4 regions of the Paenibacillus sp. FSL K6-0276 genome follow, and region 3 is predicted to be linked to each of the others. Evidence: riboswitches for the same ligand, from Rfam matches in the RefSeq annotation. Region 3 holds a riboswitch; each other region holds the start of a gene.
The links. Region 3 has a riboswitch for cobalamin ahead of MHH52_RS02390 (anaerobic ribonucleoside triphosphate reductase). Riboswitches for the same ligand answer to the same signal wherever they lie in the genome.
Positions count from the first base shown of each region.

Region 1: another riboswitch for cobalamin. It lies ahead of metE (5-methyltetrahydropteroyltriglutamate--homocysteine S-methyltransferase); the one in region 3 lies ahead of MHH52_RS02390 (anaerobic ribonucleoside triphosphate reductase).
Region 2: another riboswitch for cobalamin. It lies ahead of MHH52_RS04560 (DUF4430 domain-containing protein); the one in region 3 lies ahead of MHH52_RS02390 (anaerobic ribonucleoside triphosphate reductase).
Region 4: another riboswitch for cobalamin. It lies ahead of MHH52_RS03945 (S-layer homology domain-containing protein); the one in region 3 lies ahead of MHH52_RS02390 (anaerobic ribonucleoside triphosphate reductase).

Region 1 is NZ_CP150276.1:4,453,403-4,455,608, reverse strand. Features, by position in the region: gene MHH52_RS21085 (undecaprenyl-diphosphate phosphatase) at 1-569, shown strand, start outside; cobalamin riboswitch at 763-969, shown strand; gene metE (5-methyltetrahydropteroyltriglutamate--homocysteine S-methyltransferase) at 1,123-2,206, shown strand, end outside.
Region 2 is NZ_CP150276.1:1,022,713-1,024,918, reverse strand. Features, by position in the region: gene MHH52_RS04560 (DUF4430 domain-containing protein) at 1-1,387, opposite strand, end outside; cobalamin riboswitch at 1,660-1,861, opposite strand; gene MHH52_RS04555 (glycosyltransferase) at 1,988-2,206, opposite strand, start outside.
Region 3 is NZ_CP150276.1:517,537-519,742, forward strand. Features, by position in the region: gene MHH52_RS02390 (anaerobic ribonucleoside triphosphate reductase) at 1-1,318, opposite strand, end outside; cobalamin riboswitch at 1,550-1,785, opposite strand; gene MHH52_RS02395 (MTH1187 family thiamine-binding protein) at 2,159-2,206, shown strand, end outside.
Region 4 is NZ_CP150276.1:902,240-904,445, reverse strand. Features, by position in the region: gene MHH52_RS03945 (S-layer homology domain-containing protein) at 1-1,273, opposite strand, end outside; cobalamin riboswitch at 1,438-1,639, opposite strand; partial or broken gene MHH52_RS03940 (cellulase family glycosylhydrolase) at 2,019-2,206, shown strand, end outside.

The sequences.
Region 1 (2,206 bases), 2.2 Mb from region 3:
AGGGTGGACACCTTAAGCTTACACAGGTGCTTGTAGGATTAGTGCCAGCAGGTGTGCTGGGCGTTCTGTTTAATGATTATATTGACGAGCACTTATTCTCTACATCAACAGTGTTAATCGGTCTAGTAGTCGGTGCTGTATTAATGATTATTGCGGATCTGTTTGGACCTAAGAAGATCCAAACGGAGAGTGTTGATCAGATTACATACAAGCAGGCGCTAGGTGTTGGTCTGGTCCAATGCTTCTCGTTATGGCCGGGATTTTCACGTTCCGGGTCGACGATTTCTGGTGGTGTCCTCCTTGGTATGAGTCATCGCGCTGCTGCTGATTTCACATTTATTATGGCTGTTCCAATCATGGCAGGCGCCAGTCTACTCTCGCTGATGAAGAACTGGCAATATTTCACCATGGATGCTCTACCGTTCTTCATCGCAGGCTTTATCAGCGCCTTTGTGTTTGCGCTGTTATCGATGCGTTTCTTCTTGAAACTGATCAACCGGATCAAGCTTTTACCGTTTGCTATATACCGGATAATACTTGCTGCTGTAGTATATTTCGTATTTTTCTAAATCCGTTATAAGGAATCGATATAACAGAAGCCCCCGTAATCTATTGCAGATTATGGGGGCTTTCACGTATGATGACATCAGATTAAGACACATACTTTATTAATTATAAGGATAAAGTAAAAGTTTCACTTTATCCTTATAATTCTCGCATAAACGCTTACCGTCCTTAAAAGGACGCCGAAGGCGTTTTAGCTTGACAATATCGGAGACAGGTGCTTGCCGGGAATTAGTAGTCCGGTAGGCTTAATAGGGAAATTCGGTTCGAAGCCGATGCGGTCCCGCCACTGTAACGGAAGAGTCCATAGCAACATATGTCACTGGCAATTTACTACTGCTGGGAAGACTGCTAAGGATGTTGACACCGCTAGCCAGGAGACCTGCCTGTTTCAACAGCACTGCTTCACCTACGGAAGATAGGAAGGTGTTAGACGCTAGCCATAGGTATATCATGGGCGTCTTTCCCTTTGACTTTTTTAGGGAAGGGCGCTCTTTTTTATAGGAATACAAGTGATATCGAGTCCAAAATAAGAAGATGGAGAAGGAGAGCTGCAAAGTGACGAACAAAGTAAAAGTAAGCAATCTTGGCTATCCAAGAATCGGAAAAAACCGCGAGTGGAAGAAAACGTTGGAAGCCTTCTGGGCGGGAAAAATAAATGAGGAAGAGTTCCGTGCTGAAATGGCAGGAATCCAGCTTCAGCATTTGAAGACTCAGCAGATGGCAGGAATTGAGCTAATTCCAGTAAATGATTTTACATTCTACGATCATGTGTTGGATACGGCTGTAATGTTCGGGATCGTACCTCCACGTTATGCGTATGATGGTGGCGACATTGGGCTTGATCTTTATTTTGCGATGGCTAGAGGAAATGCGGAGGCTACCGCCTGCGAGATGACTAAATGGTTCAATACGAACTATCATTACATCGTTCCAGAGATCGGTGAACAAACGCCGCGTCTGACCGAGAATAAACCACTGAAAGCTTATCGTTTTGCCAAATCCCAGGCGGGGATTGAGGGTAAACCTGTGATTTTAGGCCTTTATACCTTCCTTAAGCTGTCAAAAGGTTTTGCAGCTGCGGATATTGCGAAGATTGCCGCTCGGTTTCTTCCAGGCTACGTTCAGTTGTTGCAGGAACTGAAGCAAGAAGGGGTAAGCTGGGTACAAATCGATGAACCAGCGATTGTTACAGGAATAAGCACTTCAGAATTGGAATTGCTTAATTTGATATACACAGAAATTGCTGAATCCGTGCCAGGCTTGAATATTATTCTGCAGACTTACTTTGAAGCTGCTGAACCGCTGGAGGCATTGTTCAAGCTTCCGGTACAAGGTTTGGGACTAGATTTTGTCCATGATGGCGGAACGAATCTGGCGTCGATTGAACGTCTTAGCTGGCCTGAGGATAAATGGCTGGGAGCGGGGATTATTGACGGTCGCAACATTTGGCGCTCGGATCTGGATGCTAAGCTACAGCTAATAGAGAAGCTAAGTGTACATGTACCGCTTGATCGTCTTATTCTACAACCTTCATGCAGTTTGCTGCATGTTCCGGTCACCGTTCAGGGTGAGGTGAAGCTGAAGACAACCGTCAAGGCTGCTTTAGCCTTTGCTGATGAGAAGCTTAGTGAGCTTGGCC
Region 2 (2,206 bases), 510 kb from region 3:
TAAAAGAATCGCCCTCTTTAGGGCTTGGTTTGGACACCGTTACCGAATCTACAAGCTTAGTGTCGTCTCCGGCATAGTAAACCAGTAGCTGATCTGAATCTTTAAGCGCAAAATCGCTCATTCCAACATCTGGATTGATCCATTGACCACCACGGGATACGATATACATCCATCCATCATAACCGCCATAGCTTCCGCCCAGAACGTTTCCAATTCCTGTGACATAAGCACCGGATGGATTCGTGATCGGCAAGTTCGTTTGAAGTGCCAGCTTCTCCAGTGCTCCAAGTGCGTTTCCGGCATATACATATCCCTGTGCTAATGTACTATTAGGACCTTCTACAGTAACAGGAGCATAGATTAAGGCACTCTGAACGGATGACTTAGAAAAATCGTATAGCTTGCTGTTACTACCTTTATAGAGCAGATTGTAGGCAACAAGCGCCTGAAGACCCTGCTCCGTGGCTAGAACATTGCTGCTTCCACCACGGCTATGAGCGAAGCTTCCGTCAGCGAGACGGTAGCTTAGTAGGTTACCGATCAGATTTACTTTATTCTTGGTATATTCTAATCCACTTGGATCTACACCGAAGGATGTAAGACCTAGAATAGCTTGTGCTGCGCTTTCAGCACTATCTCCGTAACCTCCATGGCTATCCTGAGCATTGGACAACCAAGCCACAGCTTGTAGTCCTGCTGTGTAAGCTTCCGGATTACTCTTATGTGCCGCTAGAGCGGCCAAAGCTATCGCTGTCATATCAGGCTCGCTCGCGCCTGTCGTTAAGGCAAAGCCACCATCTTGATTTTGCTTAGAAATAATCTCAGCAATGAGCTTATCCACAGTCCATTTTGCGTTATATGGAATGTTATATTTGCCAGAATCCAGTGCAATCAAAGCATATACTGGATTATTAAGTTTCTGTCCACTGATTTTGTCATGATTATAGATCTTCTCTATTAAATTATAGCCAGGAGCTGTTCCGCTTCCAGCAAAGCTGGTAGGATCGGCACCAATTGCTCTTACTGCGAGTACGATTCTCGCATAATCCGTTACGTTCGCGAAATTTCCCTCTGCATCTTTCACCTTTTTCTCAAGGGATAGGCTATAACTCGCAGGCAGTTTATATCCTGCTTGAGCTAGTCCAATGGCTTGCCAATCTGACTGCAAGCCACCCTTTAGAATAAATTCTGCAGCCGTATAGGTCGCATCCGCAACATTAATCCGCTCCGCATTAGTAACTGAATCACTGGATGCTTCCTGCCCAGTGCTAACACCCGCCTCTGCGAAGATGGTTCCTGCAGGAGCAAGAGATGTTCCTAGAATCGAAATGACCATGAATAGGGCCAGTCCAAGTACAAAAAACTTGGAGGAGAATATTGTCTTCATTGTTCAACCTCTTTCTATAAAGGAATGGGTACTACACAAGCATATACGCCTTCGGCGTCCTTATAAGGACGGTAAGCGTATATGCGAGAAATATAAGGAAGTATAGATGCAAAACTTATACTTTCTTATATTTTGGAATAAGAGCGCACAACATAAAGACCGCCCCTATGAAGGGCGGCCCGGGAAGATAACAAATCGAGGCTGGGGCGCTTGAAACTCTACGACCACACAGTCTATCTGTATATGTTCCACATTCTTACCCCACGAAGAATAGAAACGCTCATGAAAAAGGCAGGTCTCCTGGCTAATGCTTCATCGCTGCTCTCCACCTTCCCGTCCTTACTTCAGAACAGTGGTTTATAGAAGAAACGCTCCGCATGTACAGTGGCGGGACCGCGCCGGAATTTTACACCGGACTTCCCTTTTAAGCAAACTCCGGTTTAGAGAGTCTGCACCTTTTCCAATATGTAGTATCTTATTGTGATATTCATAATCATATCTATTAATCCACAGCATGTCTATAGAAAAGCTTTGTATGAGTAACAAAAAAGAATAGCAGAACCAAACCTTTCGGTATAGTCCTGCTATTCAGAAATTCCTTTATTCAGCTGTTCCTTCCGGACTTGCAGTTGCCGATGGTTCAGCACTTGAATCAACATTCGGCGTATCGTTTGGAGCAGGATCTACGATCAACGTAAATCTACCAGCCTTGATCATGCTTTTCTGAACGATTGTCGCTCCCGGCTCCAGGGTAACCTCCACCTGATAGGATGGGTGTACTCCTTCTGTGACAGCTGTCGCGGAAGGCACAACTGTGTT
Region 3 (2,206 bases):
GCAGATCGCCTACAGAGTCTTCAGGAGCGAGATTTTCGCCGCCTTCCCAGACGCCTTCTCGCATCATGAAATCGGATGCTTTAGCTTTTTGTGCGGTTTGGATGCGGAAGCGATGAAGAAGTCCTTCCAGCGCAATATCCATATAATGATTTAGATCTTCATAGAAGCCAGCTTCGTCTGCGACGGTACGTCGGCCTGTTACTGTGCCGTGTGCCAGACCGAGCCGAACCAGATTCAGTGTATTAAAGGAAAGGTTGCCCTTCCCGGAGCAATGATTACGCCCAAAACGGTCACCGAGCACTCGGGTTCGGCAGCCCATTGTAGCAAATTCCGTATCAGGATCACTTGGATCATAATACTGCAAGTTGAGCGGAGCGTCTAGATTAGCAAAGTTCGGATACAGTCTGCGTGCAGAACATTCAGCTGCTTTTAGGAACAATTCATAGTTGGGATCGCCCTGCTGTTGATTGACCCCTTGCTTACATTTGAAGATTTGAATCGGGAACACGGGTGTTTCTCCGCTTCCAAGTCCATTCATAGTTGCGGTTAGCAGAGAACTGATCACAAGCTGGCCTTCTGGTGAAGTACAAGTCCCGTAGTTGATGCTGGTAAACGGTATTTGACCACCGGATCGGCTGGACATGGTATTGAGATTATGTACCATGCTTTCTGCCGCTTGCAGGGTTTCGATTTCGGTTTCCTTTAGTGCATAACGGAATGATTTCGGATATAACTCGGCTAGATCGGTCCGACTCATTGTGATTTCACCCAAAGATTCACCAGCTTGTCCTTCTTCAAAGTATTCCAGACCCTTGCGGAACAGCTTGGCGAAGGATTTGGTTACATAAGGCGCTAGATCATAGTCGAGTTTATTGGCAGATACGCCGCCATATTGAGCGTTTTGCTGGGATTGAAAAATGATCGCTACCAGTGACATAGCTGTCATTATTGAGTTTGGGGGACGAACACTGCCGTTGCCGGTGTTGAAGCCTTCGCGGAGAAGCTTATCAAACGGGATAAAAATGCAGTTGGTCGTTCCAATCGCGTATTGATCCAGATCATGCACATAGACGACATTGTCATCAATGGCCTGCACTAGCTGCGGTGGCATCGTAAAGTTACGGGCGTACCATTTCGAATATTCACTGCCGAACTTGCTCATTTTACCGGAGAAGCTCTCTCCGTTCAAATTGGCATTCTCGCGCAGTAGGTCCAAATCCCGGCTGTCGATAATATCGCGCCCTAAATCAATGAGCTCTTCTAAAAGAACTTCTCGTGCATTTGTTGTACCGTTAAATTGTCTCTCCAACAACGTCATTGTATAGCTCTCCTCTCAGTATAAAAGAAAAACATCTATCGTCCTATCATTAAGAAGTGGACCGCTATAAGCGGCTGTATATTCATTCTGATCTCATAAAAAAAGCATCCCCTAGCGAGGATGGCAGAAAATGCCCGATGCGTTATGTAAATATCCACACGGATATTTGCAGTGGTCTCTCAGAAGATGACCGCATGCGGACACCGTTCCTGTTCCTCGCAGGCATTCATAGTTGGTGTCGTCGAAACAGGCAGGTCTCCTGGCTTCCGTAGGACCTCTCAGCGCCTTCCCAAGGGCTATCTTAACCCTCAGTGGCTTTTGCCGGGAGATCTGTCCTTCTTAAGCTTCTAAAAGCTTGAGAAGGACATCCGGTTACAGTGGCGGGACCGCAGCGGATTCTCACCGCACTTCCCTATTAAGCTCTAAATCCGATAAAGGATCAAAGCGCCTGTCTCCACTATATTTTGTTGTCGTTAGATAAAAATAACCCAAGATGTTGTGTTTGTAAATAGTTTTTTAGAAAACCCGCGCAGAGAGTGGGTTCTTCAAAAGTACTCCACAAATGATCCACAGGCTGTCCATAAGTAATCCACAATTGATCCACAGGCACGTGGAAAATGATTCATAAATTGTCCGAAAAGATGCCACAAAGAGTCCATAAATGTAGTGCAGACGACCCTAGAATTTACTTAAGAAAAACTACCCTTAGCCGAAGCTATATTTCGGAGTGCTCGTAGGAAAAAGAGGGGATCATCATACTGCTGACTTGGTTTGTGGGAGAGCGGTGGAGTTGTTACAATAGAAGGAGACACATACTTTAAATTTCGAGGAGGTATTCTCATGCCTATTGCTGAAGTAACCGTTATTCCGATTGGAACAGGCAGTACC
Region 4 (2,206 bases), 380 kb from region 3:
CGATAGAGGTAAGTCCTAGAATCGCTCTGGAATGCTCTGTGCTTTTAGTAGCATCGAGTTTTCCATACTTCATTAATTCTGTTACTTTCTTAGCCACATTGTTGTAATAGAGATCATAATAACCACTTGGCACTTCGTAGTTGACCTGTGCTAGAGAAAGAATTGACCATTCTCCGCTACCTGTTCCAAATGACGGGTTCTTTACGGTGTTTAGAATATAAGCAAGGCTCTTATCTAACTGTTCATTTACTCCAGTTGTAGCATTTATTTTGTAGGTAATTTGATAAGTTTGCGTTGCTCTATTTTCTGCTCCGTCTACTGCCGTTACAGTGATTACATTACCACCTGGGTTAAGAGAAACCTTATATTCACCATTAGTAGCAGATAGAGCGACTCCATTTAGTTTCACTACTGGAATGATACCGTTATATACATTATCTGTGACAGCTACTCTGAAACTTAAATCTTTATCGGATACTTCCTGTTTATCCTGAATACCACTTACAGTAATAACAGGTGGCTCTATATCTAAAGAATTGGTAAGCTCGACAAGCGCATGATCTACACTTAATTGAGAGCTTTCCATATTTTCGAGCGCTGAATAAGCTTGGTAAACTGCCTTTTGTACTACTGTTCTGTCCAAAATACTTTCTTTATTCGGGTCACTGTTAATTTCTGCGATTTTCGCAGTTAAAGCATCCTTATTGGCAAATGGAAATGGAGGTTCTCCCCAGCCACCAAGATCAGAACTATAGCCATAAGTGGTGAACTGTGTTCGGATGATGTCACCGTCTTGAGGCTGATAATCAGTCATCCCGAACTGAGGAAATTCATTATTTACGGCATACATCCAACCCGACATGGAGGTATAGTCAAACTGACTCAACCACTCTGGGTCTGCTTTAGTGCCGACTGTATTCCCATCGGCCGAAATCATATCTAAAATATATTGTGGAATATTCCCTTCACTTCTGCCACTATCTTTAACTTCAGATAAATAAAAACCACTATCTATACTTCCGAAATTTCTATAATTACCTTCTCCTAGCGCACGTGTTATTAGTGATGCGCCATTGTCCCCTTCGTAGAACGGAACTTTAATAGGTTCCTTAATATACCCTTGACCCAATGTGAATTTTTCTACAGATACAGTTACGTATCCTTTAAGTGTAGATGTTGCTCCATCCGCATGAGCCGGAACTATACTTGTAGAGAATGTAGTGATAAATACAGCTACAATGAGTAACCAAGCTAAAAACTTATTTTTCTTCATTTTTTCTTAACCCTTCCCTTCACTTCCTATGATAAAAAACAGAGTAAACTTATTTAACAATACAAAAAAACCACTCAACATAAACGTTAAGAGGTTTAAGATAGTGAAGCGCAATAATAGCTGCAAATACTATATCAAGCACCTCTCTATCGCTCGTAGAGTTTGATGGTGTAACAGAAATAGGCAGATATTCTGGCTCAAGTATCATCACCCTTGCTACCTTCCCAGTTTCCCAGTGGTACCTTGCAAGGACTCCTCTTTCACAGCGGCGGGACCGCGCGGGATTCACACCCGCTTTCCATTTAACCAATCTATGATTGTATTTCCGAAACATTCATAATTGGCACCTATTGCTAATATTAAATTTTCCATGCTCCATCATATCTAATATGTATGCATTTGTCATGTAATATTTGTTTTTTATATAACAAGTAGTTGGCGATAATCCTATTGAATATCAGATCATTTTAACCACAATATACTCTTTTTCTCTCAGCTCAAAACCATCCTCCATCACATTAAGATAAATGGAAATCACTAATTCATATATGAATTTACCACAAATTAGTAAGGCACTCACTAGAAATGTTCTATGTTAGGGTATTTGGTAAGCGTTAACAAAAAAATAATGGAGGTGTTCGTTTTCATCTAACCACTAAGTACTGAGGCAAGGCCAGATTTAAGCATCCTCAAAAATTATCTTACAAAGGAGAATTCAATGACTACTCGAATCCAGAAATCTTTCTTATCCGCACAAGGCTACAAAAGCATCCGAATTCCGATCAATTGGGATTCACACATAGGCGAAGCACCGAACTACACCATAGAAAAAGCTTACCTCGACCGTGTCGAAGAAGTTGTCGGCTGGACGCCAAGCTTTATGTCATGATCAATGTCCATCACGACTCCTGGTTATGGGTAAGCCATATGGAA